DNA from 3 places in the Streptomyces sp. NPDC001744 genome. Region 2 is predicted to be linked to each of the others. Evidence: riboswitches for the same ligand, from Rfam matches in the RefSeq annotation. Region 2 holds a riboswitch; each other region holds the start of a gene.
The links. A riboswitch is a leader RNA that binds a small molecule or an ion and turns the genes downstream of it on or off. The one in region 2 is predicted to bind cyclic di-AMP.
Positions count from the first base shown of each region.

Region 1 (10,904 bases), on a different contig from region 2:
CGGTGGGGCGGGGCTCAGGCATGGACGCCGGAGAGGACCACGGAGCGGGTCAGGTTGCGGGGGGTGTCCGGGTTCAGGCCCCGTGCCTCGGCGACGGCGACGGCGAGCCGCTGGGCCCGGACGAGGTCCGCGAGCGGGTCGAGGTCGCTCTCGGAGAGGACGCCGCCGACCTTCCGCACGTCGTCCGCGAGCCCGGCGGGAAGGGTGCCGAAGCCCCAGGCGACCCGGCCGGGGCCGGTGATGCTGATCGGGCCGTGGCGGTACTCCATCGCCGGGTACGCCTCCGTCCACGCGCCCGCCGCCTCCCGCATCTTCAGGCCGGCCTCCAGGGCGAGTCCGTAGGTCCAGCCGGAACCGAGGAAGGTGAACTGCTCGGCCGTGCGGACGTTCTCGTCCAGCGGGGAGGCGAGCGCCCGTTCGGCGTCGCGGGCGGCCTCCTCGACGGTGGCCACCCCCTCGGGGAGGGCGTCCTCGGCCTCCAGGTGGGCGCGGAAGAGGGCGAGCGCGGTGGTGGCGAACCGGGTCTGGACGACCGACTCCTCGTCCGCGAAGTCCAGGACGGCGACCTCGTCGGCGAGGTCCATCACCGGGGTGGCGGGGTCCGCCGTGATCGCGCCCGTGGGCACGGTGCCGCGCAGCCGGGAGAGGACGGCGAGCACCTCGCTGGTGGTGCCGGACCGGGTGATCGCCACGACCCGGTCGTAGCGACGGCCGTGGGGGAACTCGGAGGCCGCGAAGGCGTCGGTCTCGCCGTGGCCGCCGGCCTCGCGCAGTTCGGCGTAGGCCAGGGCCATGAACCAGGAAGTGCCGCAGCCGATCACCGCGACCCGTTCGCCCCGCCGGGGAAGGGCGGCGGTGTGCTGGGGCAGGGTGCGGGCCGCCTGTCGCCAGGTCGCCGGCTGGGAGTCGATCTCCAGGGCGGTGCGGGTGGTGCTCATGCCGGTCTCCTTGCAGAAGTGCTGCGAGTTTTTGAAAGAAGATGCGCGAAGCTCTCGTCATTCAAGCAGAAGCGAGCACATTTCTTCCAGAACTTTCACGCCCCGGCGGCTAGAATCGGACGCTCGCACGACCGGGAGGGAGGGACCCATGTCCAAGCACGAGCGGTGGAACGCGCTCCTCGAACTACTGGCGGCCTCGGGGAAGGTCGAGGTGGAGGAGGCCGCGGCCGCCCTCGACGTCTCGGCGGCCACGATCCGCCGGGACCTCGACGAGCTGGCCGGGCAGCGACTCCTGGCACGGACACGGGGCGGCGCGGTCGCGCACGGCGTGTCGTACGAACTTCCCCTGCGGTACAAGTCGGCGCGCCGCGCACCGGAGAAGAAGCGGATCGCGGAGGCGGCGGCCGGCCTGGTCGCCCCCGGCGAGGTGGTCGGACTCAACGGCGGCACGACGACGACGGAGGTGGCGCGGGCGCTGGCACTGCGATTCGCGAGCGGACGCGACGAGGCCCCGGGATCCGCCGGACCGGCCCTGACCGTGGTCACCAACGCGCTCAACATCGCGGGCGAGCTGGCGGTGCGCCCCCAGATCAAGATCGTCGCCACGGGCGGTGTCGCACGCCCGCAGACCTACGAGCTGGTCGGCCCGCTGGCGGCCGGGGTGCTCGACGAGGTCGTGCTCGACGTGGTGGTCCTCGGCGTCGACGGGATCGGTGCCGAACTGGGCGCGATGGCGCACCACGAGGACGAGGCGAGCATCAGCAGGCTCTTCGTGGAGCGGGCCAGCCGGGTCGTCGTGGTCACCGACTCCTCGAAGCTGGGGCGCCGGGCGTTCGCGCGGATCTGCGGTCTGGAGCGGATCGACGTGCTGGTGACGGACACCGACATCGCCCCGGAGGCGGTCTCCCGGCTCGCCGAGGCCGGGGTGAAGGTCCTCACCGCCTGATCCCGCCGCACCCGCCGGCGCGCGGCGGGGCCGGCACCCGACCCGGAACCCCCGGGCTCCGGGGCCCGGCCCGGCCGCCGCCGCACGTCCGCACGTCCGCACCTCCAGGGGGCCCCTCCCCCGCCCCGCCGCTCCGGCGTCCGGACGGCAGCGTCAGCGGCCGGCGTGCGCGGCCCGCCGGATCGTGGCGTCGAGGAGGGCCACGGCGTCGGCGGCCGTACGGCCGGGGGCGCGGTTCCACGGGCCGATGAGGTCCCGCCATCCCCGCGACCGGAGTTCGGTCATGATCCAGGCGGCGGCCTCGTTCATGGTGTCCGCACCGCCGTAGCCGAGGCGGTGGGCGGCGAGGAGGGCCCCGCAGACGCACCGGGCCCCGCGCCTGTTCCGCAGTTTGTACGGGGCGTTCTGCCAGCCCCACTCCGTCAGGACGAGGCGCGCGTAGCCGAGGTGGACCGAGGGGCGCAGCTCGGCCTGGCCGATGCGGCGCCAGGCGTGCAGGCGGTCCGGCAGCACGGCCCCGAGCCGTCCGGGGAGACGGCGCTCGGCGGGGAGGGGTGCGGGCAGCGCGTCGAGCGCGTCGGCCACGAGCCGGTCCACCGGCACGCTGAGCAGGTCCCGCCAGCTCCGCTCCCGCGACGGAGCGGGCGCGGGCGGTTCCCCCGTCGTCCAGTCGGTGACGATCCGCTGCCAGACGGCGGTCTCGTAGAGGGCGGCCGCCTCGTGGTCGAGGGCGTCGGGGCAGGTCAGGGAGGCAGGGCCGAGCGGGGGGGCGGAGGGGGGCATCGGGGCGGCTCCTGGGTCGGGCCTTCCATCCTCCAGGAGAAATGTCCGCTTTGCCAGTTATGGTGGCACGTGTCATGGAATGCAGATAAAGCAGTAATTCGATGAACGAATGCCCCCTCGGGAACTTTCACCCTCTTTACGCCGAACAAGGGAAACACGGCACATATGGGACATAGCCGTTCGGGTGACGCGACTCACTCCCCGGGTCCCACGATCCGCCGCGCCCCTCCCCGGGCCCTTGCCGCACAAGGAAATTCGGCATCCCCGCCATCCGGTCGATCTTGACCGGGACGAATACGGAGATCCTTTACCGAAGAGCGTCGCATTGATCCTCTTGTTATTCGTCGCATTGCTGGCCTACGGTCACCTCCATTCGAGCGGAACGCCTAATCCTGCCGCCGCTCGGGAACCTTCCCTTTTCACCCGACGGCAGGAGCGGGGGACCCACGAATACGCCGGTCCGGAATCCGGAACGGCTCGGGGTGAAGCCGCGTGCTCGCGGCCGGACATCTCCCGTCCGAACCCGACAGCTCACCCCGCAGGCGCCGGAGAGGAATCCGTCATGCCCGCACACGGCAAGCACCGCCGCCCCCGCCGCATCCACATCTCCCGTGGTATGGCCCTGATCGGTACAGGTGGGGCCGCTCTGACCCTGCCGCTGATCGTGCCCGCCACGGCCGGCGCCACGCCCGCCGCCGGAACGCCGGGCATCGCGGCCACGGTGTTCACCGCCCCCGCCGCACCGGCCGCCGCCACCCCGGCCGCCCCGGCCGCCGCGCGCACCTACACCGTCACGAGCGGTGACTCGCTCTCCCTGATCGCCCGCAAGAAGGGAATTCAGGGGGGCTGGAAGAGCCTTTACCGCGCCAACCGGAGCGTTGTGGGTGACAATCCGTCACTCATTCACCCCGGCCTGGAACTGACGATTCATCGGAATTCCGCGAAGATCGCCCCCGGGCAGGCGGAGACCGCGAGCGGGACCGGGACGAAGGCCGCCCCGAAGGCGAAGAATTCCTCTTCGGCCGAACGGGCGAAGCCTTCCGAGCGCCGCACGGCCACCCCGGCCGTCGCCACCGGCACGGGCGCCTCCGGCGCCGCGGCCGCCCCCGCCGTCGCCCGCGCCGTCCCCGCCCAGGTTCAGGCGGCTGCTGCCACCGGCTACGCCGACAACCTCGACGGCTGGATCCGCGAGTCGCTGGACGTCATGGCCCGGCACGGCATCCCCGGCTCCTACGAGGGAATCCACCGCAACGTCATGCGGGAGTCCTCCGGAAACCCGATGGCCATCAACAACTGGGACATCAACGCCGTCAACGGCACCCCCTCGAAGGGCCTCCTCCAGGTCATCGAGCCGACCTTCCTCGCCTACCACGTGCCGGGCACGGCCATGGACCTGTACGACCCGGTCGCCAACATCACCGCCGCCTGCAACTACGCGGCCGACCGCTACGGCTCCATCGACAACGTCAACGGGGCGTACTGACCCCCCGTGCGCGGAAGTGCCCGGTGAACCAGGAGGCGGCGAGCTCCGCCACCTCCTCCAGGGCACCGGGCTCCTCGAAGAGGTGGGTGGCGCCCTCCACGACGGCCAGCCGGTTCTCGCAGCGCAGCAGGGACCGGGCCCGCCGGTTGAGGTCCAGGACCAGCGGGTCCTCGCCGCCCACCACCAGGAGGGTCGGGGCCCGCACCCGGCCCAGGTGGTCGGCGGCGAGGTCCGGCCGGCCGCCGCGCGAGACGACAGCGCCGACGGGCGACGCGGGGGCCGCCGCCGCCCGCAGCGCGGCCGCCGCTCCCGTACTCGCGCCGAAGTAGCCGATCGGGAACTCCGCGCCGAGCCGTCCGGCCAACCAGTCCGTGGCCCCGGTGAGCCGGCCGGCGAGGAGCGCGGTGTCGAAGACCCGCGCCCGGTCGGCCGACTCGTCCTCGGTGAGCAGGTCGAACAGGAGGGTTCCCAGACCGGCCCCGCCGAGCGCCTCGGCGACGGCCCCGTTCCGCGGGCTGTGGCGGCCGCTGCCGCTGCCGTGGGCGAACAGGACGACGCCGACGGTCCCTTCGGGTACGGCGAGACGACCGGCGAGAGCGGTTCCCCCGACCGGTATCCGCACCTCCGCCTCCCCCGGGGCGGGGGCGCGGACCTCCGCACCCCGGATGCCGTGCCCGTGCGCGGTCCGGCTCCGGTCCAGGCAGGCGAGCACCTCGGCGTCCGGCGTCTGCGGGAAGTCCCGGTAGAACTGGCCGACCGCCCGGAACCCCTCCGGCGCGTGGACGCAGACGGTCTCGTCGGCCTCACCGGCGAAGCGGGCCGTCCAGCCGGCCGGTGCGACCGGGACCGCGAGGACGATCCGGGCCGCGCCCCGCGCGCGGACCACCCGGCAGGCGGCCACGGCCGTGGCTCCGGTGGCCAGCCCGTCGTCGACGACCAGCACCGTCCGGCCGTCCAGGAGCACGGACGGACGGCTGCCCCGGTAGCGGCGGACCCGCTGCTCCAGTTCGGCGAGTTCGCGCTCCTCCACGGCGGCGAGGTCGCGGCCGTCCACGCCGGCCTCGCGGAGCACCCGTTCGTTGAGCACCCGTACGCCGCCCTCGCCGAGCGCGCCCATCGCCACCTCGGACCGCCGCGGCACGCCCAGCTTCCGGACGAGACAGATGTCGAGCGGCGCGTCGAGGGCGGCGGCGACCTCGGCCGCCACCGGCACGCCCCCGCGCGGGAGGCCGAGGACCACGACGTCGTCGCCCTCGAAACGGTCCAGCCGGGCGGCGAGCCGCCGTCCCGCGTCGCCGCGATCGACGAAGAACATGGGGCACCGCCCTTCCGCCCGGGCGGAACGGTCCCCACGGGGATCCGGAAGGAATCCGTTCCGCGCCGCTCGCCCGGACCGGGAAGGGACGGCGGTCCCGTCCCCTTCCGCCCTTCCAGGGTAGGACGCGCGACCCGCCGGGGCCGGGGCACCTCCTTTCGCGAGGCGGAGAGGCGGCGCCGTGACGGTGGGGGACCGGGGGTCGGCGCCCGGGGCGAGGACGCCCGGGGCGGAGACGGCGCGGGGTCCCGTCAGACGGCGAGGAAGGTCTCGATGGCCTCGGCGAGGGCCCGCGGGGCCTCCTCGGGGGCGTAGTGGCCCGCGTCCTCGATGACTTCGAGCCGCGCGTTGGGGTACCAGCGCAGCCAGGTGCCCTCCATCGCCTCCGCTCCGAGCGCGGGGTCGTGCGCGCCGACGACGAGGAGGACGGGCACCGGGTTGTCGCGGACGCGTTCGTGGAAGTCGGCGCGGGACCAGGAGTCCAGGTAGGCGCGGAAGGCCGTCGCGGAGGAACGGTCGAGGGAACGGTCCACGATCGCGCTCAGCCAGGCGTCGTCGTGCCGGCCGCCGGTGGTGTGGTCGACGATCGCGCGCCGGTTGGCCGGTTCCCCGGCCGCACCGGCGAAGAGCTCCCAGGACTCCCCGTCGAGCGGGAACCCGGCGGCGGAGACCGGGGAGACGCCGATGAGCGACCGGACGCGGCCGGGAGCGTCGAGGAGCACCAGCTGGGCGGCCTTGCCGCCCATCGAGTGCCCGATGACGGAGAAGGAGTCCCAGCCGAGGTCGTCGGCGACCGCCAGGGCGTCGGCGGCGACCTCCTCCATCGTGTAGGCGCCCTCGTGGCCGACGGCCTCGCCGTAGCCCCGGCAGTCGAGGAAGGCGTAGGTGCCGAGGGCCCCGTCCAGGTGGGCCCGGAGCGGGTCGAAGCCGGTGCGGTCGCCGAACCAGCCGTGGAGCACGAGGGCCCTCCCGGGGCCTTCGCCGTGTACGTCGTACGGAAGAACCCGGCCCGTCATCGTGCCCCCTGCTCGCGAGGTCGTGCCGTCGTACCGGACGGCGGCGTTCGATGGCCGAGTGTGACGGGACGAACGCCCCGGGTCAACATCCCGCCCGGTGCGAAGCCCCGGAGGGCGGGCGTGACCTCGCCCGGTCCGATCGGGTTGCCCACCCCCCTCCTCGCACCGGAGGACGGGTACGCGCCGGGGCGGCGGCCCGGCACGCGAGGGGCGCGGGCGGACGGCCCCTCGTGCGCGGGCACCGCCTGGGGGGTTCGGACGGCGGGCGGCACCTTCTGGAGGCGTCGCCGCTCCCCGGCGGTCCGGTCCCGCCTACGGGGCCGGGAGAACCGTTTCGGTACGACTGGGAGGGAAGGCGTCCGTCACCCGGTCGGGCCAGTGGCGCTGGTCGGCGGGCGTGCCGCCGGGGAGGCTGGGGCTGCCGTGCCGATCAGGCCGGACCAGTCAGGGCGGCAGCCCGAGGAGGACACGTGCAGCAGGACAAGCAGCCCGAGTACGGCCCCGTGGTCTTCCGCGACCGCTCGGCCGGGTACGCGTTTCTCACCCGTTCCACCGCGACCAGCGACCGGACCATCGAGTGGGACGACGGCAACACGTATCCCGTGATCGACGTCGAGATCTCCTCCGAGAGCCACCCGTTCTACACGGGCAGGGCCCGGACGGTGGACACGGAGGGCAGGATCGCCAGGTTCGAGCGGCGTTTCGGGGAGCGGGGTCCCTCCGGGGACTGAGCCCTCCGGGCGCTCCCGCCGACACGCGCGGCGGGGCGGGGACGCGTGTCCGCGTTCCCGCCCCGGCCGGATGGGCGAGCGGGGGCACGGGGCCCTCCGCTCGGCTCCGGAAGGCGATCAGACCTTCACGACGCCGGATTCGGAGACCTTGATGGTGGCGCTGGTGGCACCGGAACGGGAGCCGAGGCCCTCGATCTTCTTGACCAGGTCCTGGCCCTCGACGACCTCGCCGAAGACGACGTGCTTGCCGTCGAGCCAGTCGGTGACGATCGTGGTGATGAAGAACTGCGAGCCGTTGCTGTTCGGGCCGGCGTTGGCCATCGAGAGCAGGAACGGGCGGTCGTGCTTCAGCTGGAAGTTCTCGTCCGCGAACTTCTCGCCGTAGATGCTCTTGCCGCCGGTGCCGTTGCCCCGGGTGAAGTCGCCGCCCTGGAGCATGAACTGCGGGATGACGCGGTGGAACGGGGAGCCGGCGTAACCGAAGCCGTGCTCACCGGTGGCGAGCTCGCGGAAGTTCCGCGCCGTCTTCGGGACGACGTCGTCGAACAGCTTGAAGACGATGCGTCCCGCGGGCTCGTCGTTGATGGAGATGTCGAAGTACACGTTGTCGCTCATGGGGTCCATCCTGTCATTACTCGCGCGCCGGGCGCGCACGGGCCGCCCCTCCCGTGTCACGGCACGCCGGTGCCCCGCCGCCCGTGGGGCGCGGGGCACCGTTCGCGTCGTCGGACGCCGGGCGGACGGGGCGGGGTCAGAGCAGTCCGCCGGCCTCCGGGGCCGGGAGGGTGCCTTCGGCCCCCTGGACGGTGTCGTGGAGGACGCTCTCGACGCCCCGGTCCTCCTGGAGGAGGCCGGTGGCGCCCCCGAGCGGGCTCTCGACGGCGGCGTTCGCCTGCGGCGGGGGCGTGACGAGGGCGGTGACGACGCCCGCGGCGAGGGAGGCGATGGCGAGCATGCTGCGCTTCTTCATGGCCTGGTCAACTGTGGAGCGGCCGGGAGGGTTACGGGCGTGACCGGATCGGACGCGTGCCGGGGCCGGCCCGGCGCCGTGTCCAGGTGAGCAGCAGCAGGGAGGCCACCGCGGCGAGGGCGCACCAGGTGGAGACGAACTCGGTGGTCCAGAGGAGGGCGCAGACGGCCGCCCCGGCCCCGGTCAGGAGTCCGAGGAGCCGCAGGAGCCGGTCGCGGGCGAGGAGCAGGGCGCCGACGGTGGCGAGGAGGTACGCGGCGAGGACCGGGGGCGCGTACGGCAGGTCGACGGCGTAGCCGAGGGTGTGGCCGCGGATCTCGGCGGTGACGGGGCGGGTGGCGAGCCGGTGGGCGAGGTACCCCGAGGTCGCGAGGCCGAGGACGAGCGGCGCCAGGAGGCGCGACCGGTCGGCGGTGCGGGCCGCGGCCAGGACGCCGGCCGGTACCCAGAGGGGCAGCAGGGGCAGGGCGACGACGGCCCAGGCGAGGGTGGCGGGCCCGGCCCCGCCGCCGCCGTGCCAGACGGCGGCCTCCAGGAGCTGGTGGACGCCGAGGAGCAGGGGCAGGGCGGCGAGCGGCGCGTCCCCGGGACGGCGTACGGAGGCGAGGGAGGCCATGCCCGCGGCGCCGATCCCGAGGCCCGCCCAGAGGTCGGCCGTCGCGCTCCAGCACATGGCGCACTTCTACCGCACGCCGGGCGGCCGCGTACGGCCGCGGCCGGTGCCGCCCGGCGTGCGGTGCGGGGCGCGGCCGGGCCGCGCGGGCGGCCGGGCCGCCGTACCACCGGGGGTCAGCCCTGCTCGGGGCCGTCCTCCAGGTACACGGACGTGCCGGTCGCGCGGGCGCGGTCGACCGCCGCCAGGCGGGTGAATTCCACCGGCTCCATCTCCCGCTCCCACTCGTCGAGGGTGCGCAGGCGGTACTCGCTGTGCTCGTGCGGGTCGAGGACGACGGCGGCGATCTGCTCGTCCGTCAGCTCGCCGCCGTCGAAGACGAAGCCGATGTGGTTGGCGGGCCACTCGTCGCCCCGGTCGGTCGTGAAGTGGGTGACGAGGAGGCGGGGTTCTCCGGTGAAGGCGATCCCGGTCTCCTCGTGGCACTCGCGCACCGCCGTCTCCCAGGGGGTCTCCCCCGGGTCCATGTTGCCGCCGGGCCACTGCCACAGCCCGGCGTGGTAGGTGGAGCGCAGCTGGAAGGGGCGGCCCCGGGTGTCGGTGAAGTAGAGGCAGGCGTACGCCGTCGCTCTCGGCAGGGTCGCGACGTACTCGGCGGGCGGCAGCCAGGTGTGCGTCATGGGCGGCTCTCTCTCGGCGGAGCGGTGGGACGTCCCCATCCAAGCGGCCCGGAGGGGCCCGTCCGGCCGCTCGCGGGCGGATCACCGGATCGTGTGAGCGTGCTCCCGCGCGACCGGGCGGTGCCGGGGCCGGGTCACGCGCCGTTCGGCCGGCGGCGGCGCAGGCGGCGGCCGACGAGGTGTTCGTGGACGAGACGGCCGACGAGGGCGCTCCCGTACACGACGAAGCCGACGCCGACGAGCCAGGACTGGAGGACGAGGACGGTGCCGAACTCGCCGTACGTCACCGTGTTCGAGGCGATGAGGGGGGAGAAGACGATCTGGGAGAAGAGCCGCAGGCCGAGCAGGCCGAGCGCGGTGAGGACGGCCCCGGGGGCGAGCGCGCGCCAGCTGATGCGGCCGCAGAGGAGGAGGCGCTGGGACCACCAGAAGAAGACGAAGGTGCCGGCGAGGTCCCCGAGGGCGACGGCGGCGGTGACGGCGGCGGAGGCGTTCTCGGGGGCGGGGAAGGCGACGAAGAGGAGGAGGGCCGCGACGAGGACGGCGAGCCAGACGACGTGCCGCCACATGGTGTGCCAGCGGGCGGTGGGGAGGTCCCAGACCCGTTCGTACCCGGTCTGCACGGCGGAGCCGAAGGTGACGCCGAAGGCGGCGAGGGCGGCGAGGCCGAAGGCGGTGGTGCGCTGGAGGGCCTGTCCCGGCTGCCCGAAGAGCCGTTCGACCTCTTCCTGGGAGACCTCGGAGACGCCGAGGCCCTGGATGAGCCAGCGGGCGAAGCCCTGGCCGCTGGCGAGGTCGGCCGCCGCGACGACGATGAGGAGGGGGACGAGGGTGAGCAGGCTGAGCGCCGCGAAGCCCATGGCGCGGTGCATGAGCTCCATGGCGCGGCCCCGGTTCCACGCGACGGCGGCGGAGGAGGAGGCGACACGGGCGTGGAGCCGCGGGAACCAGTGGCCGTGTTCGGTGGGGGCACCGTCGTGCGGCGGACCGGGTGTGGGGGGCATGCCACGTGAGGTACCCGGCCGGGCGGCACGGCATCGCGGGATGCGGCCGAACGGGTGGGCGGGGGTGACGGGCGCCCGGGGGGGCGGGGGCGGTCCGGGCCGCCGGGAGGAACGACCCGGCCGGTTGTACGACGGGCGGTCCTTCGAACTAGCGTGGCACCCATGGAACTCTTGGGAGAGATCGCGGCCGACCGCCCCCTGCTGGTCCTCGCCGTCAAGGAGGAGGCGCAGTTCCTCGACACGGAGCTGCCGGTCCTGCTCACCGGCATGGGCAAGGTGAACGCCGCGACCGCCCTGGCGACCGTGCTCGGCCGGGGACCCCGGCCGTCCGGGATCGTGAACCTGGGGACGGCCGGGGCCCTGCGTCCCGGCCTGACCGGGACGCACGTCGTCGGCACCGTGGTGCAGCACGACTTCGACGGCCG
Region 1 covers NZ_JBIAUG010000015.1:140,104-151,007, reverse strand. Annotated here, with positions in the region: gene ACFYZY_RS19455 (SIS domain-containing protein) at 15-938, opposite strand; gene ACFYZY_RS19450 (DeoR/GlpR family DNA-binding transcription regulator) at 1,087-1,884, shown strand; gene ACFYZY_RS19445 (hypothetical protein) at 2,038-2,667, opposite strand; cyclic di-AMP (ydaO/yuaA leader) riboswitch at 3,041-3,225, shown strand; gene ACFYZY_RS19440 (transglycosylase SLT domain-containing protein) at 3,230-4,150, shown strand; gene ACFYZY_RS19435 (phosphoribosyltransferase family protein) at 4,134-5,465, opposite strand; gene ACFYZY_RS19430 (alpha/beta fold hydrolase) at 5,717-6,481, opposite strand; gene ACFYZY_RS19425 (type B 50S ribosomal protein L31) at 6,952-7,212, shown strand; gene ACFYZY_RS19420 (peptidylprolyl isomerase) at 7,330-7,827, opposite strand; gene ACFYZY_RS19415 (hypothetical protein) at 7,964-8,182, opposite strand; gene ACFYZY_RS19410 (DUF6629 family protein) at 8,214-8,855, opposite strand; gene ACFYZY_RS19405 (NUDIX domain-containing protein) at 8,972-9,475, opposite strand; gene ACFYZY_RS19400 (YhjD/YihY/BrkB family envelope integrity protein) at 9,610-10,479, opposite strand; gene ACFYZY_RS19395 (nucleosidase) at 10,642-10,904, shown strand, end outside.
Region 1: it holds a riboswitch for cyclic di-AMP, as region 2 does, so the genes downstream of both, ACFYZY_RS19440 (transglycosylase SLT domain-containing protein) here and ACFYZY_RS11125 (C40 family peptidase) in region 2, are expected to answer to the same signal.

Region 2 (8,221 bases):
TGTGTCCGCCGCTCCGTGCTCGAAGAAGCGCAGCTCCCCGCCGGGGCGCAGGACCCGGCGCAGCTCCGCGAGGGCCGCCGGCACGTCCCGCACCGTGCACAGGACCAGCGAGACCACGGCGGCGTCGAAGGCGCCGTCCCGGGCCGGCAGCGCCTCGGCCGTGCCCGGCAGCACGCTCACCGGAACGGCGGACCGCCGCGCGGCCTCCTCCGCGAGCCCGCGCAGCCGGGCCTCCGGCTCGACGGCCACGACCTCGGAGACCCCGGCCGGACAGTGCGCGAAGTTCAGGCCGTTCCCGGCCCCGACCTCCACGACCCGGCCGGTGAGCCCGGCGAGCAGCTCCGCGCGCAGGGCGCCCAGCCCGCCCCGCGTCTCGGCGGCGGCGCTGCAGCGGGCGTAGAAACGGGCGAAGAGGGGGTGGTGCACCCGGGGCGGGCGGCCGGGCGCGGGACGCGACGGTGTCATCGGGGCTCCTCGTCGGTGCGGGGGACCGGTCCGCCGGCGCCGGGGGACCGGTCCGTCGGTGCGGCGGACGAGCCGGCCCGGGACCCCGCGGGCGGCCCGGAGCGCGAACCGGCCCGGGACGTGCCCCGTGGGCCGGCCCGGGGGCCGGTCGGTGCCCGGGGCGCGACGCGGCGCACGGGTCAGTCCGACACGAAACAGAACTCGTTCCCCTCCGGGTCCCGCATCACCTGGAAGGTGCCCTGCGCGTCGGTGACCGGATCGCCGACGCGGACCGCGCCCAGGGGCAGCGCCTCCTCGGCGGCCCGCACCGGCTCCTCCACCCTCAGGTCGAGGTGCACCCGGTTCTTCACCGCCTTGCCCTCCGGCACCCGCTGGAAGGCGAGGCGGGCGGAGCCCGGCGGGTCCACGAAGGACCAGTCGCCGCTCCGGTCGACCGGGGTCCCGCCGAGGAGCCCGGCCCAGAAGCGGACGAGGGCCGCCGGATCGGCGCAGTCGAAGACGATCTCCTGTACGTGGGCACGCATGCGTCCACCCTAGGGAACCGGCGCCGCCACCGCCCTGCGACACGGACCGCGGCCCCGTCCGGCCGTACGGGCGCGGACGCCCCGCCGGTACGGCCGGGACCCGTCCGCGCGGCCCCGCTCCCGCCCGTACGGCCCCGCCCCGCTCAGCCCCCGGCCGCCGCCGCGAACGCGGTCGCGTCCCACGTTCCTCCCAGGGCGGGTCCCAGCCAGCCTTCCGCCGCCCGGCGGAACTCCGCCGGGGCGAGGGCCCCGGACCCCTCCGGTACGGCTCCGAGCAGCGGCGCGCCCGCCGCTTCCGGCAGGTCGGCCAGGTTGCAGCGCGCCGCGAGGTCCGGCGCGGCGGGCCAGCTGCCGATCACCACGCCCAGGTGCCGGATGCCGCGTGTCCGCAGCGCTTCGGCGGTCAGGGCCGTCGAGTTGAGCGTCCCGAGCCCGGCCGGGGCCACCACCAGGACCGGCGCGCCGAGCAGCGCCGCCGCGTCCGCCAGGGTGCCGCCCTCCTCGTCGAAGCGGACGAGCAGCCCGCCCGCCCCCTCCACGAGGACCAGGTCGTGCCCGGCGGCCAGCTTCCGGGCGGCCTCGGCGACCTCCCCGGGCCCGACCGGCGCGAGTCCGGCCCGCCGGGCGGCCGTGCCGGGGGCCAGCGGCTCCGGGAAGCGGCCCAGCTCGGCCGAGGCCGCCGCGCCCGAGAGCCGTACGACCTCGTCCGCGTCGCCCCGCTCGTCCGGCCCGATCCCCGTCTGCGCGGGCTTCAGGACGGCGACCGAACGCCCGGCGGCGGTCGCGACGGCGGCCACGGCCGCGGTCACGACCGTCTTGCCGATCTCGGTCCCCGTACCGCTGACGACGACGATTCCCACGGTCCGCTCCTCTTCCTTCTTCTCAGCCCGCCGCGGCGGCGGCCCGTACCGCCGCGCAGATCCGGGCCAGGTCCTCGTCACCGGTCACGTACGGCGGCATCGTGTAGACCAGGTCCCGGAACGGGCGCAGCCACACGCCCTCCCGGACCGCCGCGCGCGTCGCCGCCGCCATGTCCACCTCGTGGTCGAGCTGGACGACCCCGATCGCGCCGAGCACCCGCACGTCGCGCACGCCCGGCAGGCCGGCGGCCGGGGCGAGTCCGTCGCGCAGTCCGGCCTCGATCCGCTTGACCTCGACCTCCCAGTCCCGCGAGAGCAGCAGGTCGATCGAGGCCAGGGCCACCGCCGACGCCAGCGGGTTGCCCATGAAGGTGGGCCCGTGCGCCAGGACCGGCACCTCGCCCCGCGAGATCCCGTCGGCGACCCGGCTCGTGCAGAGCGTGGCGGCCATCGACAGGTAACCGCCCGTCAGCGCCTTGCCCACGCACATCACGTCGGGGGAGACCCCGGCCGCGTCGGCCGCGAACAGCGTGCCCGTCCGCCCGAAACCGGTCGCGATCTCGTCGAACACCAGCAGCACGCCGTGCGCGTCGCACGCCTCGCGCAGCACCCGCAGGTACGCCGGGTCGTGGAAGCGCATCCCGCCCGCGCCCTGCACCACCGGCTCCACGATCACCGCGGCCAGCTCGTGCGCGTGCCGCCCGATCCCGGTCCGCAGCAGTTCCGCGTACGACTCCTCGTACGCGGCCGGCGGGGCGTCCGTGAACACCTGCGGCTGGAGGACCCCCGACCACAGCTCGTGCATCCCGCCCTCGGGGTCGCACACCGACATCGGCTGCCAGGTGTCCCCGTGGTAGCCGCCGCGCCAGGTGAAGAGGCGTCGCTTCTCCGGACGGCCCAGCGAACGCCAGTACTGGAGGCACATCTTGACCGCCACCTCGACGGCTACGGACCCCGAGTCGCTGAGGAAGACGTGCCGCAGCGGCCCGGGGGTGATCTCCACCAGCCGGCTCGCGAGCCGGACGCCCGGCTCGTGGGTGAGCCCGCCGAACATGACGTGGCTCATCCGGTCGAGCTGGCCGCGCACCGCCTCGTTGAGCACGGGGTGGTTGTAGCCGTGGACCGCCGCCCACCACGAGGACATGCCGTCCACCAACTCGTCCTGCCCCTCGACGGGTTCGGCGAGCCGGAGGCGCACCCCGGACGCGGACGCGACGACCGGTGGGTCCGTACGGCCCGGCATGGGGCCGTACGGGTGCCAGACGTGCGCCCGGTCCAGGGCGAGGAGTTCGTCGTTACGCATTCGGGGCGAGATCCGTCCCGGCTCCCCGGCGCCGCACCGCCACCAGATCGGTCCGGGCACCGCCCGGCGCGGTCCCGTCCGCCGGGGCCTCCGTGGCATCCGTGGCCTCTGCGGTCTCCGGGAACGGGGCGTCGTGTCCCCCGCACGGACCGCAGCCGCCGCCCCCGTGCGAGCCGCAGCCGCCCGCGTCCTCCACCGGGGCGCCCGAACCGCAGCCGCCACCGGCCTCCGCGCCCGAGCCGCAGCCACCGGCCGCCGCGAGCGCGTCCGCGCGGTGGGCCGGCAGCGTCGGCGTGCCCGCGCCCTCCACCTCGAAGCCCGCGTCCGCGATCATCTCCAGGTCGGCCTGCCCGGCCTGGCCCTCGCTGGTCAGGTAGTCGCCCAGGAAGATCGAGTTCGCGATGTGCAGCGCGAGCGGCTGCAGCGTGCGCAGGTGCACCTCGCGCCCGCCGGCGATCCGCACCTCGACGTCGGGGCAGACGAACCGGACCATCGCCAGGATGCGCAGACAGCGCTGCGGCGTCAGGTTCCACTCCTTGGCGAGCGGGGTGCCCTCGAACGGAATGAGGAAGTTGACCGGCACCGAGTCCGAGCCCAGCTCCCGCAGCGCGTACACGACGTCGACCAGGTCCTCGTCGGCCTCGCCCATGCCCGCGATCAGACCCGAGCAGGCCGAGAGCCCGGCGGCGTGCGCCTTGCGCACGGTGTCCACCCGGTCCGCGTACGTGTGGGTCCTGGTGATCCCCCCGTACGTCGCCTCGGACGTGTTCAGGTTGTGGTTGTAGGCGTCGGCCCCGGCCTCCCGCAGCCGCTCCGCCTGGCCGTCCGAGAGCAGACCGAGGCAGGCGCACACCTCGACGCCCTCGTTCTCCTCCTTGATGGCCTCGATGGTCCTGCCGACCCGCTCCACGTCCCGGTCCGTCGGGCCGCGCCCGCTCGCCACCAGGCACACCCGCTTGGCGCCGCCCGCGACACCCGCCGCGGCGGCCCGGGACGCCTCGTCCGGCTTCAGCCAGGTGTACTTGAGGATCTCGGCCTTGGAGCCGAGCCGCTGCGAACAGTACGAGCAGTCCTCGGGGCACAGACCGGACTTCAGGTTGACCAGGTAGTTGAGCTTCACCCGCCGCCCGAACCACTGACGGCGCACCTTGCCGGCCGCCGCCACCACATCGAGCAGTTCGTCGTCGGAGGTCGCCAGGACGGCGAGCGCTTCTTCACGGGTCGGCGGCTCGCGCCGCAACCCCTTCTCCACCAGCGTGTTCAGCAGGTCCATAACCGCTGATCCTGGCCTACCGCCCGCCTCCGGGCCAAGGAGGAACCGAACAATCGCCCCCGATCGTGGTGTGTGGATGACCACACCACGACCGTGCCGCCCTGCGGCTAGGGTCTGTGCGCTGCCTACAAAAGGCGCCGGCCGGCCGACCGGGGGCGCCGCCGGAGGATCGCCCCATGCCACAGGCCGACGACGCGCGGACCGAGGTCCCGCGCCGCACCGCGTTCGACTGGACCGACACCGAGGCGCGCCGCCGGTCCGAGGCCGGTCTGGTCCGCACGCTGCGCCCCCGGGCCGCCGCGTCGGACCTCCTCGACCTGGCGGGCAACGACTACCTCGGTCTCACGCGCAGGCCCGAGGTCACGGGGGCGGCGGCCGACGCGGCCCGCCGCTGGGGCGCCGGCTCCACCGGCTCCCGGCTCGTCACCGGCACCACCCGGCTGCACACCCGTCTGGAGCGCGAACTGGCCGGCTTCTGCGGCTTCGAGGCGGCCCTCGTCTTCTCCTCCGGCTACACCGCCAACCTCGCCGCGCTCACCGCGCTCACCGGCCGGGACGCCCTGATCGTCTCGGACGCCTCCAACCACGCCTCGATCGTGGACGGCTGCCGTCTGGCGCGCGCCGAGACCGCCGTCGTCCCGCACGCCGACCCCGAGGCCGTGCGCAAGACCCTGGAGGCGCACCCGGGGCGCCGGGCCCTCGTCGTCAGCGACTCCGTCTTCTCCGTGGACGGCGACCGGGCCCCGCTGCCCGCACTCGCCGCCGCCTGCCGCGCGCACGGCGCCGGCCTGGTGGTGGACGACGCCCACGGCTTCGGGGTCCTCGGCGACGGCGGCCGGGGCGCCCTCCACGAGGCCGGGCTCGCGGGGGCGGAGGACGTGGTGGCCACCCTGACCCTCTCCAAGTCCCTGGGCAGCCAGGGCGGCGCCGTCCTCGGCCCGGCCCGGGTGATCGAGCACCTGGTGAACGCGGCCCGCACCTTCATCTTCGACACCGGTCTCGCCCCAGCCGCCACGGGCGCCGCGCTCGCGAGCCTGCGGCTGATCGAGGCCGAACCGGGGCTCGCCGGGCGGGTCCGTACCGTCGCCACCACCCTGTACGAACTGCTCAGCGGTGCCGGTCTGTCCGTGACGCGGCCCGACGCGGCCGTGGTGTCGGTCCGCGCGCCCTCTCCGGAGGCGGCGCTGCGCTGGGCGGCGGACTGCCGGGAACAGGGGCTGGCGGTCGGCTGCTTCCGGCCCCCGTCCGTGCCCGACGGCGTCTCGCGCCTGCGCCTCACGGCGCGCGCCGACCTGACGGACGCGCAGATCGGGCGCGCGGTGGAGACGGTCCTGCGGACCGCGCCCGCCGTCTGACGCGCCGGGGAAGCGGCTTTCCGGCCGGGGGGCGCCCAAGGGCGTCCGGGAACGCCGGAGTTCACCGCTTCGGGCGACAGATGCGCCCTTGCCCCGGGGGAACGCCTCCCGGCGCGGCACCATCGGTGGGAATCTGGCGCGAAGCGCAATCCGGGGCACCGGCCCCGGCGGGAAAGGGACAGCGTCGTCATGGCAGACCATCAGGAAGCATCCGTCACGCTGCCGAGCGAACCCGCTTCGGTCTCCACGGCCCGGCGGTACGTCACGGAGGTGCTCGCCGGGTGGGGTCTGGACGACGCCGCCGACCGCGCGGACGCGGTCCGGCTGATCGTCTCGGAGCTGGCCACCAACGCCGTCGTGCACACCTTCGGCCAGTCGCCCACCTTCACGGTGGACCTCTGTCTGGAGCGCGAGGAACGGCTCCACATCGGCGTCACGGACAGCCATCCGCGCCTGCCCCGGCGGCTGCCCGCCGCGGTCCAGCAGGACAACGGCCGGGGCCTGGTCATCATCCGCTCCCTGGCCGCGGAGGCCGGGGGGCGCCTCACCGTGACCCCGACGGCGACGGGCGGCAAGACGGTCCGGATCACCCTGCCGTGGACGGTGGCCGCCCCGGTGGCGAGCCTGTGACGGACGCCCCGCGCGGGCGGGGGCGGACCGGGTCCCGTACGGAGCGGGGCGCGGCGGGGGAGGGGGCGGTGGCGCCACCGTCCCTCCGGCGCCGTCTCCCGGGTCCGCCCGGCGCCCGGGCTCGCGTCCGTCCGGCGCCCGGGCGTGCGTCCGCTCAGCGCCCGGGCGGGGTCACCGGACGCGTCCGTAGAGGACCTTCGACGACCAGATCTTGTCGAGCTTCACCCAGGAGCCGGTCTTGGGCGAGTGCCAGATCCGGCCGTTCCCGGCGTAGATGCCCACGTGGTAGACCCGCCCGCCGGAGTGGAAGAAGACGAGGTCGCCCTTCTGCCGGCCGGAGGCGGAGACGTGCCGGGTCTTGTTGTACTGCTGCTGCGCGGTGCGGGGCAGCGACTTGCCCGCCTTCTTGTAGGCGTAGAGCGTCAGACCGGAGCAGTCGAACCGGGAGGGGCCCGCGGCCCCGTACCGGTAGGGAGCCCCCTTCTTGGAGGCGGCGATGCTCAGCGCCTTGTTCGCGTACGAGGTCGTCGCCTGTGCTTCCGGCGTCGCTCCCGGTGCGAGCAGTGTGCCGCCGACGGCGGCGAGGGTGAGAGCCGAGACGGCTCCGGCCCGGGACAGCAGGGACGGGACGTGCATCTGCGCAGTCATGCGCAACCCTTCGTCAGCCGCCTGTGAAGGATGACCTGTCGGGTTCGGGCAGGCGAAGATGCCCGGCCGCGGTCGCGGCTTCACCCCGAGGGCCGGCTCCGCTGCGGAAACAGCGCGTACGGCCCGTACTGCTCGGGTCCTCCACTCCTGCCGGTCCAATCCTGTCGACCAGACGTCCGGACGGCGGCAGGACTCGGCGTCCGCCCGGACCGCCCCGCCTCGGATGGCGGGGGCTTGTCGTCGGCAGGGATCTTGCCCCACTTCATGGTCGAAATCCGAGTGGAAGAGACTATTTGTGAGGCTCCTCACGACTGAACCATTCGGGTGGACAGGGCACTTTCGTGGTCCTCGGAGGTTTGACCGACGGCCCCCGCACCAGGCAACGGAACGCCCGATTCCGCCAGATGTGTACCGTCGGCGCGCAACTCGCCCCCGCCGTGCGCCCGCTTGCCGTCTCCACCGAACGGAGGAGCGGTTCCGCGGCCGCCGTCGGCCGTCCGGCCCTCGACACGACATGCCGGAATGTCAATTCGCCCGTGTCCGGGGAAGCGTGACCCGGCCGGTCCGGCGCTCTCCGTCCAGCGCGCGGAGGGCGCGCGCCAGGGTCTCCGCGTGGACCTCGCTCTCGCCCCGCGTGTGCATGAGCGTCAGGGCCGCGCGCAGCGCCTCGGCCTGCCGCACCAGTGCCTGGGCCGCCCGCAGGGCCCCGTAGGTGTGCGCGCTCCGGGACGGATTGATCCTCCCCAGGAGATCGGCGGCCGCGAGGTAGGCGTCGACCAGGTCGCCCTCGGCCCGCGTCAGGGCCGGCAGCGGCGGCGGTTCGGGGAGCACGGGCCGCTCACCGCGCCGTGGCGCCGGTGGCGGCGCGCCGGGTCGTGATCACGTGGTCCACCAGCCCGTACTCGATCGCGGCCGGTGCGTCCAGGACCGTGAGGCGCTCGAGGTCGGAGTCGATCCGCTCCCTGCTCCGTCCGGTGTGCTCGGTGAGCATCCCGGCCATGAGGGCGCGTTGGCGGAGCAGTTCGCGGGCATGGACGTCGAGGTCGCTCGGCTGTCCCCGCAGGGGTTCGTCCAGGGAGGGCTGCCGGAGCGTGACCCGGGCGCCGGGGAGCATCGCCCGCTTGCCCGGCGTGCCGGCGGCGAGAAGGACGGCGGCGGTGGAG
Region 2 covers NZ_JBIAUG010000007.1:109,973-118,193, reverse strand. Annotated here, with positions in the region: gene ACFYZY_RS11160 (class I SAM-dependent methyltransferase) at 1-465, opposite strand, end outside; gene ACFYZY_RS11155 (VOC family protein) at 645-989, opposite strand; gene bioD (dethiobiotin synthase) at 1,133-1,849, opposite strand; gene ACFYZY_RS11145 (adenosylmethionine--8-amino-7-oxononanoate transaminase) at 1,872-3,152, opposite strand; gene bioB (biotin synthase BioB) at 3,145-4,425, opposite strand; gene ACFYZY_RS11135 (8-amino-7-oxononanoate synthase) at 4,602-5,780, shown strand; gene ACFYZY_RS11130 (ATP-binding protein) at 5,970-6,410, shown strand; gene ACFYZY_RS11125 (C40 family peptidase) at 6,582-7,058, opposite strand; cyclic di-AMP (ydaO/yuaA leader) riboswitch at 7,062-7,192, opposite strand; gene ACFYZY_RS11120 (hypothetical protein) at 7,584-7,889, opposite strand; gene ACFYZY_RS11115 (ATP-dependent Clp protease proteolytic subunit) at 7,897-8,221, opposite strand, start outside.

Region 3 (10,904 bases), on a different contig from region 2:
GGGGTGACCTCCACCGAGGTCGCCGCCCGGGCGCGGAGGGCCGTCACCGCCGCGCGCAGGCGGCCGTGGTCCAGGCAGCCGAGCTCGCCGGGGCCCGGGAGGGACGGCCGCAGGCCGGGGACCCGCTGGAACCCGAGGGACACCATCGCCTCCTGCCGCTTCGGCCGGCCGCCCCGGAGCCGGACCTCGCGGTCGCCCAGGCGGGCCCGGCCCGTGGCGTCCGGAGCCCAGAGGAAGACCTCCGTGCCGACCGGGCACGCGCCCGCGCGCGGGGTCCCGTAGACCCGGGAGCCGAGCAGGAGTTCCTGGTTGCGGAAGGGCGACGGGCCGTAGACCGGGGGCGGCCCCGGCGGCCGTACCGTCACCAGGGGGAGACGGACGTCCGTGCGGACCACCGCGCCGTTCCGCCACCGCGCGCCCACCCCGGACAGCGCGTCCGTCACCGGGTTGTCCAGGCCCATCAGGTTCCGGCCCCGCGAGGTCCAGCCGCCGCCCAGCGCGTCCAGGGTGGAGGTGAGGACCGCCGGGGTGTGGCTGCTGTAGTACGCGGCGCCCTGGCCGCCCAGGAGCAGCGGGTCGTTGCCCGCGATCCGGGGGAGTCCGGAGTCCGTGCGGTACGCGGGCCAGCCGTCCGCCGCCGCCAGGGCCGCCGCCCGCCGCTCCGCCGCCGCGCCCAGCGCCGGGTAGTCGTCGAGCCGTCCGAGCCGTTCCCGGTCCGCGTACGCCGTCGTCGCCGCCGACTGGCCGACCAGCGTCCCCGTCACCAGGAGCGCGGCGAGCAGTCCGTACCGGCCCCGGCGGGGGAGGAGCAGCGCGCCCGCGACGGCCGCGAGGCCCGCGCCCGCGAGCGGGAGCGACCAGGGGGTGAGGAGCGGGCTCGGCAGCGCGGCGAGCGCGAGGACGAGGACGACCGCCGCGCCGCCCGCGACCGCCCGGCGGCCCGGACCGCCGGGGAGGGGTCCCGCCCCCGTCCGGCCTCCGTCGCTCTCCGCTCCCGGCCGCTCCCCGCCGGAGCCCGCCCCCGGCCGGCCTCCGTCCGGGACCGCCGGGGCCCATTCCCCGTCCGGAACCGTCCCCGCCCCGCCTCCGGTCAGGCACGTCCACGCCGTCAGGACCAGCACGCCGGAGAGGACGAACGTCTGCCGGTACGGGCTGCCGTTCGGCGTCGCGAAGGCGTGCCAGAGCAGATGTGTCGGCCCCCACTGCATCGACGCCGCCACCGCCGCGCACAGCCCCGGCCACAGCCACCGCTCCCGGCCCGGCACGTCGCGGCGGAAGAGCAGCGCCCCCGCGAGCAGCGTCACCGCCGTGCAGACGTAGGCCGCCGGGGTGGAGAAGCTGTAGGTCAGCGGGAGCAGCCGGGCCAGGACGTCCGTGCCGGCCGCCGGGGCGAACTCCCGGACCAGGCCCGGGTGGGCGTGCCGCGAACCGAGGAGGACCGGGACCAGGACGGGGGCCGCGAGGCCCACCCCGGTCACCGCCGTCACCGCCGCCCGCAGCAGCGTCCGCGCCCGGAAGGAGTCCGTCACCGCCAGCCGGACCAGGAGGACGAGGAGGGCGCCCAGGGTCGCCATGTACGCGGTGTAGAAGTTCGCCACCCAGCAGACCGCCACCACCAGGGGCCCCAGGAGCGGCCGGCGGCCCTCCCGCACCCACTCGCCCACCAGGCAGAGCAGGGGGAGGGCGATCAGGCCGTCCAGCCACATCGGGTTGTAGGTGGCCTCCACGACCGACCAGCCGCACAGCGCGTACGAGGCGCCCAGGACCGCCGCCCACCACCACGCGCCCGGCCCCAGCCGGCGCAGCAGGTGCGTCATGGCCGCCGCCGCGACCGCCGTCTTCAGGACGGTGATCGCGTACACCGCGTACTCGATGTCCCCGCGCGGGAAGAGCGCCACCAGCGGGGCGAAGGGGCTCGACAGGTAGGTGCCGTAGTCGGGCAGGAAGGCCGTGCCCCAGCCCGCCCGCCAGTCGAAGAGGAGACCGCCGTCCGCCCGGCCCCGGAGCAGGTCCCACAGGTGCGCGTGGAACGGCACGAACTGGTTGGCGAGGTCGTTGACGGACCGGCGGTCCGGCCCGAAGGGGAAGACCCGGGCGACGGCGTCCCCGCCGCAGACGGCGACGACGGAGAGCGCGGCGGCGAACAGCGCGGGAAGCGCGGCGGCGAGCGGCGCGGGGAGTGCGGCGGCGAGCGGGCGCGGGCCCTTGGAGTTCGGCATGACGGGTCGAATATGTCAGCGTTTCCCAGGCCGGGAACCGGTCCCGAGGGACAGTTCACGCGATGGCTGCCGAGGGGTCATGCGCGCGTCAGATCGGGGGGTCGGGCCCCGCTATCATGACCGCGTGCTGCTCTCGATAGTCGTCCCGTGCTTCAACGAGGAAGACGTTCTCGCCCGTTTCCACGACCACGTCACCGCCGAGCTCGAACGCTTCGACGGCGAGTTCGAGATCGTCTACGTGGACGACGGGAGCCGGGACAAGACCCTGCTGATCCTCCGGGAGCTCGCGGAGCGCGACCCGGGCCGGGTCCGCTACCTCTCCTTCAGCCGCAACTTCGGCAAGGAGGCCGGCATGCTCGCCGGGCTCCGGCACGCGTCCGGCGACGCCGTCGTGATCATGGACGCCGACCTCCAGCACCCGCCGGAGCTGGTGCACCGCATGGTCGCGCTGCACGCCGAGGGGTACGACCAGGTCGTCGCCCGCCGCACCCGCGAGGGCGACCGCGTCACCCGCACCCTCACCGCCCGCCTCTACTACTGGGCGATCAACCGGCTCGTGGACGTCGAACTGGTCGACGGCGTCGGGGACTTCCGTCTCCTGTCCCGCCGGGCCGTCGACGCGGTCCTCGACCTCGGCGAGTACAACCGCTTCTCCAAGGGCCTCTTCTCCTGGGTCGGCTTCCCCACCACGACGTTCTCCTACGAGAACGCCGTCCGTGAGGAGGGCCGCTCCAAGTGGTCCTTCGGCCAGCTCCTCAACTACGGCCTCGACGGCCTGCTCTCCTTCAACAACAAGCCGCTGCGCGCCGCCGTCCACCTCGGCCTCCTCCTTCTCCTCGTCGCCCTCGGCTACGCGGCCTGGATCGTCGGGTCCGCCCTGGTCAACGGCGTCGACGCCCCCGGCTACGTCACCCTCCTCGTCGCCATCACCGCCCTCGCCGGCGTCCAGATGATGATGATCGGCCTCATCGGCGAGTACGTCGGCCGCATCTACTACGAGGTGAAGCGGCGGCCCCATTACCTCCTGAAGGAGACGCACGAGGACCGGGGACGGACCGCGGGCGGGGAAAACGCGGGACGGGCCGGTACCCGGGCGGCGGACGAGCCGTTGTGGGAAGCAGTCGCCCCGAAGTAGTGGCTCCGGCCCGGGTGACTCCCTACCATCGATCACCGCAGGGTCGTTCCACCGACGCACGACCGCCCGGGAGGCTCCTTTGCACCGCCGCACCGCGCTCACCGTCTCCGCCGCGCTCCTCGCCGCGGCCCCGCTGCTCACCGCCTGCGGAAGTGACGCCCATCCGGGGGCGGCGGCCGTCGTCGGCGGCGAACGCATCGACGTCTCCAGCCTCCAGGCACAGGTGAAGGACGTGCGGGCCGCGCAGGAGGCGTCCCCGCAGGCCGACCGGCTGGTCGGGAGCGACGGCGACCTCGGCCGCCGCAAGCTCAACGTCATGATCTTCGACCGGATCGTCGAGAAGGTCGCCCGGGACAACGGCGTCACCGCCACCCGCGCCGAACTCCAGCGGACCCGGACGGCCTTCGTCCGCCAGAGCGGCGGCGAGGACCGGCTCGCCGGCGTCCTCCTCCAGGAGCAGGGCGTGGCCCCCGGCCAGATCGACGGCGTCGTCCGCCGCAACGTCCTCATGAACAAGATCGCCGAGAAGCTGGGCGTGGACGACGGCCCCGAGGGCCAGAAGAAGCTCACGCAGGTCTTCTCCGCCGCCTCCGCGGACCTCGCCATCGACGTGAACCCGCGCTTCGGCGCCTGGAACGACGCCGAGGTCCGGCTCACCTCCACCACCGCGCCCTGGCTGCGCCGGACCACCGAGGACCCGGCCGCCGTCGAGGCCGGTGCCTGAGTCCGGGTAGGTTCGGGGGGTGACTTCCGAGAGCCCCGGCCGCATCGTCCTGCTCACCGCCAGCCACCGCGTCGCGCCCGGACTGCTGTCCTGGCCCGCCTGGCAGGCGCTGCACGGTGCGGACCGGGTGCTCTGCCCCGACGAGCGCCACCCCCAGCTGCCGTACCTGCGCGAGGCCGGGATCACCGTCGAGCACGCCCGCCCCACCGCCGGGGAGCTGGTCGAGGCGTGCGCCGGGGGCCGTACGGTCCTGGTCCTGCCCTCCGGCGAGGGCGACCGGGACCTCACCGACGGCCTCGCCCGGCTCGCCGGCTCCGGCCGGGCCGTCATGCCCGACCTGGAGCTGCTGCCCGGCTCGTACGACCTGCCCGGCGCCCGCCTCCTGGACCTCGTGCAGATCATGGACCGCATCCGGCGGGTCTGCCCCTGGACCTCCGCCCAGACCCACGAGGGGCTCGTCCCGTACGCCGTCGAGGAGGCGTACGAACTCGTGGAGGCGATCGAGGACGGCGACCGGACCGCGCTGCGCGAGGAGCTGGGGGACGTCCTGCTCCAGGTCGTCTTCCACGCGCGGATCGCCGAGGAGGACCCGGAGGAGCCGTTCTCCGTGGACGACGTGGCCGGAACGCTGGTCGAGAAGCTGGTCCACCGTCATCCGCACGTCTTCGGGGACGCGACCGCCGAGACCCCCGAAGAGGTCCACGCGCACTGGCAGCGGACCAAGGCGATCGAGAAGCGGCGGGAGTCCGTCACCGACGGCGTGCCCCTCGGACAGCCCGGCCTCGCGCTCGCCGCGAAGCTGGCGGGCCGGGCGCGGGCGGCCGGACTCGGCGTGCCGCTCCCGGCGGACGAGGGCTTCGGGTACGACCTGCTCGCCCTCGCCGCCCGCGCCGAGGCGGCCGGCGTGGACCCGGAGGCGGCGCTGCGGGCCGCCGCCCGCACGTACCGCGACGCGATCCGCGCCGCGGAGGGACTGGAGGAGAAGGCGTGAACGAGGGCGACGAGAACAGGACCTCTCCGGAGGTCTCCCGGAAGGCGTCCCGGGGGGACCTGGCGGCGGGGGCGGGCGGGACCGTGCTGTTCCTGCTGCTCCTCGCGTGGGGTGCGACGAACGACGACTCCCCGGGGTGGCCCCTCATGGTCGCGGCGCTGGGCGCGGTCCTGAGCGTGGCCCTGCTCGTCCAGTGGGTGGCGCAGGGGCGGCGCGCGGAGTGAGCGACGGCCCCTCCCGCAGGGGCCTCCCGCTGGGGGCCCGCAGGGGAGGGAGGGGCGCGCGAGGGGGCGCTGTACGGTCGGGGGGTGAGTGACAGCACCGCCCCGGCCCCGGCCCCCGGCTCCGGGGAGACCCCCGAGCTCTTCACCTGGGAGTTCGCCACCGATCCGTACCCGGCCTACGCCTGGCTGCGGGAGCACGCGCCCGTGCACCGGACGACGCTGCCGAGCGGGGTCGAGGCATGGCTCGTGACGCGGTACGCGGACGCCCGGCAGGCCCTCGCGGACCAGCGGCTCTCCAAGAACCCCGCGCACCACGACGAGTCCCCGCACGCCCGGGGCAAGACGGGCATCCCGGGCGAGCGCAAGGCCGAGCTGATGACCCATCTGCTCAACATCGACCCGCCGGACCACACCCGGCTGCGGCGGCTGGTGTCGAAGGCGTTCACCCCGCGCCGGGTCGCCGCGTTCGCCCCGCGCGTCCAGGAGCTGACCGACCGGCTCATCGACGGCTTCGTGGAGAAGGGGAGCGCGGACCTCATCCACGAGTTCGCCTTCCCGCTCCCCATCTACGCCATCTGCGACCTGCTCGGCGTGCCCCGCGAGGACCAGGACGACTTCCGTGACTGGGCCGGGATGATGATCCGGCACGGCGGAGGCCCGCGCGGCGGGGTCGCCCGGTCGGTGAAGAAGATGCGCGGCTATCTCGCGGAGCTGATCCACCGCAAGCGCGAGGGCCTGGGGCGGGAAGAGGGGGACGACCTGATCTCGGGGCTCATCCGCGCCTCCGACCACGGCGAGCACCTCACCGAGAACGAGGTCGCCGCCATGGCCTTCATCCTTCTCTTCGCGGGCTTCGAGACCACCGTGAACCTGATCGGGAACGGGCTCTACGCGCTGCTGCGCCACCCCGGGCAGCGGGAACGGCTGCAGGCGTCCCTCGCCGCCGGGGAGACCGGCCTCCTGGAGACCGGGATCGAGGAGCTGCTGCGGTACGACGGGCCCGTGGAGATGGCGACCTGGCGGTACGCGACGCGGGCGCTGACCATCGGCGGGCGGGAGATCCCGGCGGGGGACCCGGTGCTCGTGGTGCTCGCCGCCGCCGACCGGGACCCGGAGCGGTTCGACGGGCCCGACACGCTCGACCTCGCCCGGCGCGACAACCAGCACCTCGGGTACGGCCACGGCATCCACTACTGCCTGGGCGCGCCGCTCGCCCGCCTCGAAGGGCAGACGGCCCTGGCGACCCTGCTGACCCGTCTGCCGGACCTGGCGCTCGCCGTCGATCCGGCCGGACTGCGGTGGCGCGGGGGGCTCATCATGCGTGGTTTGCGCACGCTTCCGGTGGAGTTCTCCCCCTCCGTACCGGTCCTTCCGGCTGACGGCGTGTCAGAAATGTGATCTTCACGTGATCGGGGAGCCATCGACTTGTGACGGACGTTCGAATGCGGCTACGTTTCGCGGCAGTCTCAGCCGTCACGCGAAAGGCGCTTCTATGCGTTCCGGGAACGGACGACACCGTCGCCCCCGTCAGGCCCCCGCCCTCGTCGTCGCCGCCGGGGTGACCGGATCGGCCATGGCGCTGCCGCTGCTCGCCACCGGTTCCGCCTCCGCCGCCGACGCCGCCACCTGGGACCGGGTAGCCGAGTGCGAGTCCGGGGGGCAGTGGAGCGCCAACACCGGCAACGGGATGTACGGCGGACTCCAGTTCACCCAGGAGAGCTGGGAGCGCCACGGCGGCCTGGTGTACGCGCCCAGCCCCGACCTCGCCAGCCGGGCCCAGCAGATCGCGGTGGCCGAGAAGGCCCTCGCCAAGGGCGGTGTCGAGTGGGCCACCTGCGCGCCGATCGCGGGCCTGGCGAACGACGGGAAGGCCACCGGGGTGGACCCGGGCCCGGTCACCGTTCCCGGGTCCCCCGTGAAGCCCGTCCCCGAGTCGGGCTGGAACGCGGGCGGATCGGGTGCCCCCACCGCGACCCCGGAGACCGTGGCGCCCGAAGCGGCCGAGAGGCCCGCGCCCCCGGCCGTCACCGTCACGCCCGCGACGCCGGTGACGCCCGCCTCCCCGACCGCGCCGGCCACCCCGGTCGCTCCGGTGCCTCCCAGCACGCCGGGCGCGCCGACCGGAACGACAGCCCCGACCGCGCCGGTCACTCCGGCCGTGCCCGACACATCCGTTACGCCCGTTACGCCCGTTACGCCGGAGGGCGGCGAGGTGACGGTCATGCCCGGCACCGGCAAGCACCGGGGCGGGGCGGACCTGCAGGAAAGCATCAAGTCGGGCACTTCCGTCGAATCCGGCAGACATGCCTCGGGCGAGGACAAGCTCGCCGAAAACCCTGCGGGTACTCCGGTGACCGACGGGGTGGAGAATTCGGGCGTAACGGACGGTCAGGGCTCTTCGGGTGAATACGTCGTGCGTCCGGGTGACAGCCTGTCGGACATCGCGCGGGCGAACGAACTCCCCGGGGGGTGGACGGCCCTCTACGACGCCAACAAGCGGACCGTGGGGACCGATCCGGACCTCATCCTGCCTGGTCAGAACCTCGAACTGACGCCGGCTCCGAACCCGGCGGCGGGGTAGTTCGGGAGCTTCTGTCCGGATCCATGCGAGTGAGACATGGGTCTCTTTGTCCCAACTGGCGTGTCGTGCCCGGAAGCTCTGCTTCCGTCACCTCCCACCTGCGCAAACGGGCCCCACTGGAGTGCAAGGAGAGGCGAAATTAGTCATATGAGCCTCTTTGAACTTCGGGGGGGTCTGTGCGTACGGTCGTCATCGCTCGCCACCGCGGGCCCCTTCGACCGAAACGCCGAATCCTGCCGTCGGTCGTGGGGAACAGTCGTCGCGCAAGCGCCGAAGGCAGGAGCGGGGGACCCAAGGTAAGCGCCGGCCCCGGCCGTTGAGACAGACGGCCGACGATCGGCTTGGGGTGAAGCCGCGTGCTAGGACACGCGGCCGGGCAACTCATTGGCCCGAACCCGACAGCTCACCTCGCAGGCGTCGGTGAGGAGAAACTCCATGCTGTTTTCCGCCAAGGGCAAACACCGCCGTCCCTCCAGGGCCACCCAGGTCGCCGCGCTCGTCGGCGTCACCGGTGTCGCCGTCGCCGCCCCGCTGATGACCGCGGGCGCCGCCTCGGCCGCCACGGCCTCCGAGTGGGACCGCGTCGCCCAGTGCGAGTCCGGTGGCAACTGGTCCATCAACACCGGCAACGGCTTCTACGGCGGCCTCCAGTTCACGTCCTCCACCTGGGCCGCGTACGGGGGCACCGCCTACGCCCCGCGCGCCGACCAGGCGTCGAAGTCCCAGCAGATCGCCGTCGCCGAGAAGGTCCTCGCGGGCCAGGGCAAGGGCGCCTGGCCGCACTGCGGCGTCGGCCTCTCGGGCGCCTCGTACGGCGGCTCCGCCGAGAGCGCGACGGAGCAGGAGAAGCCCGCGAAGAAGCAGCGGACGCAGAAGCGCTCGGCCGAGCAGCCGACCACCCGCAGCGAGCAGCGCCAGGCCCCGAAGAAGGCCGAGAAGCGCCACGCCGCTCCGCAGTCCGCCCGGAAGACCGTCACCACCCCGACCGGCGAGACGGTCAAGAAGGGCGACGGCGAGTACAAGGTCGTCACCGGCGACACCCTCAGCAAGATCGCCGAGGCGCAGGGCGTCGAGGGCGGCTGGGCCCGGCTCTTCGAGCTGAACGACGACGTCGTCGAGAACGCCGACCTGATCTACCCGGGCCAGCAGCTCCACCTGAAGTGAGTCCGGCGGGTCGCGTGAGTCCGGCGGCTCACGCGGCCCCGACGGCCCTCCCGCGGTGACCACCCCGGTCCGGCGCGCCCTCCCCCGTGCGCGCCGGACCGGGGTTCCCCCTTTTCCCGGGCCGGGTCCGCTCGTACGGGAGTACGGGCCCCATGACGGTTACCATCCAGTAGATACGGGGTGATTCGCCCCCATGCGCGTGCCCTTGGGTCCTTTTTCGTCCCAGGGTGCGGGCGCCCGGCCGACCGGAGCCCCCGGGACGGTTAGGCTCTTGCCGCAAGGCCGAGCGACCCCGCACCGACCTTGCGTCACATCCAGCGTCACATCCCAGAAGGAGATGCTCGTGCCGTCCATCGACGTCGTCGTAGCCCGGGAAATCCTGGACTCCCGAGGCAACCCCACGGTCGAGGTCGAGGTCGGCCTCGACGACGGCAGCACCGGCCGTGCTGCCGTCCCGTCCGGCGCCTCCACCGGTGCGTTCGAGGCCCTGGAGCTCCGCGACGGCGACCCCGGCCGCTACCAGGGCAAGGGCGTCGAGAAGGCCGTCCTCGCCGTCATCGAGCAGATCGGCCCTGAGCTGGTCGGCTACGACGCCACCGAGCAGCGCCTGATCGACCAGGCCATGTTCGACCTGGACGCCACCCCGGACAAGTCCTCGCTCGGCGCCAACGCCATCCTCGGCGTCTCCCTCGCCGTCGCGCACGCCGCCTCCGAGGCCAGCGACCTCCCGCTCTTCCGCTACCTGGGCGGCCCGAACGCGCACCTGCTGCCCGTTCCGATGATGAACATCCTGAACGGCGGGTCGCACGCCGACTCCAACGTGGACATCCAGGAGTTCATGATCGCCCCGATCGGCGCGGAGTCCTTCTCCGAGGCCCTGCGCTGGGGCACCGAGGTCTACCACACCCTCAAGGCCGTCCTGAAGCGCAAGGGCCTCTCCACCGGCCTCGGCGACGAGGGCGGCTTCGCCCCGAACCTGGAGTCCAACCGCGCCGCCCTCGACCTCATCCTCGAGGCGATCAAGGAAGCCGGTTACGCCCCGGGCAAGGACATCGCGCTCGCCCTCGACTGCGCCGCCTCCGAGTTCTACAAGGACGGCGCGTACGAGTTCGAGGGCAAGTCCCGCTCGGCCGCCGAGATGACCGAGTACTACGAGGAGCTGGTCTCCGCGTACCCGCTGGTCTCCATCGAGGACCCGCTGTTCGAGGACGACTGGGAGGGCTGGAAGGCCATCACCGACAAGCTCGGCACCAAGGTGCAGCTCGTCGGCGACGACCTGTTCGTCACCAACCCGGAGCGCCTGGCCCGCGGCATCGAGGAGGGCAGCGCCAACGCCCTGCTCGTCAAGGTCAACCAGATCGGTTCGCTGACCGAGACCCTGGACGCCGTCGAGCTGGCCCAGCGCAGCGGCTTCAAGTGCATGATGTCCCACCGCTCCGGCGAGACCGAGGACGTCACCATCGCGGACCTGGCCGTCGCCACCAACTGCGGCCAGATCAAGACCGGCGCCCCGGCCCGCTCCGAGCGCGTCGCCAAGTACAACCAGCTCCTGCGCATCGAGGAGATCCTGGACGACGCCGCGGTCTACGCCGGCCGCAGCGCGTTCCCGCGGTTCCGCACCGCGAACTGATCGGCAGAGCAAGGGCTGACGTCCCCGCGGAGGGCCCGGGGCCCTTCCGCAGGGCGGCTTCCGTACGTCCCCGTACTCGGTCCCGTACCGTGTGCGGGGACGTCCGCGTGAACAGGGGAGGCGACACGACATGGCCGTGAAGGACCGGGACCGGTTCTCGACCGCGACCCGGATCAGACTGCTCGGCGAGCAGACCGCCGCCCGTGTCTACCGCTCCCAGACCCGCCGTCAGGCCC
Region 3 covers NZ_JBIAUG010000008.1:172,804-183,707, forward strand. Annotated here, with positions in the region: gene ACFYZY_RS12690 (YfhO family protein) at 1-2,219, opposite strand, end outside; gene ACFYZY_RS12695 (glycosyltransferase family 2 protein) at 2,344-3,354, shown strand; gene ACFYZY_RS12700 (SurA N-terminal domain-containing protein) at 3,434-4,078, shown strand; gene ACFYZY_RS12705 (nucleoside triphosphate pyrophosphohydrolase) at 4,098-5,069, shown strand; gene ACFYZY_RS12710 (hypothetical protein) at 5,066-5,293, shown strand; gene ACFYZY_RS12715 (cytochrome P450) at 5,378-6,691, shown strand; gene ACFYZY_RS12720 (transglycosylase family protein) at 6,786-7,874, shown strand; cyclic di-AMP (ydaO/yuaA leader) riboswitch at 8,133-8,306, shown strand; gene ACFYZY_RS12725 (transglycosylase family protein) at 8,310-9,038, shown strand; gene eno (phosphopyruvate hydratase) at 9,376-10,668, shown strand; gene ACFYZY_RS12735 (septum formation initiator family protein) at 10,799-10,904, shown strand, end outside.
Region 3: it holds a riboswitch for cyclic di-AMP, as region 2 does, so the genes downstream of both, ACFYZY_RS12725 (transglycosylase family protein) here and ACFYZY_RS11125 (C40 family peptidase) in region 2, are expected to answer to the same signal.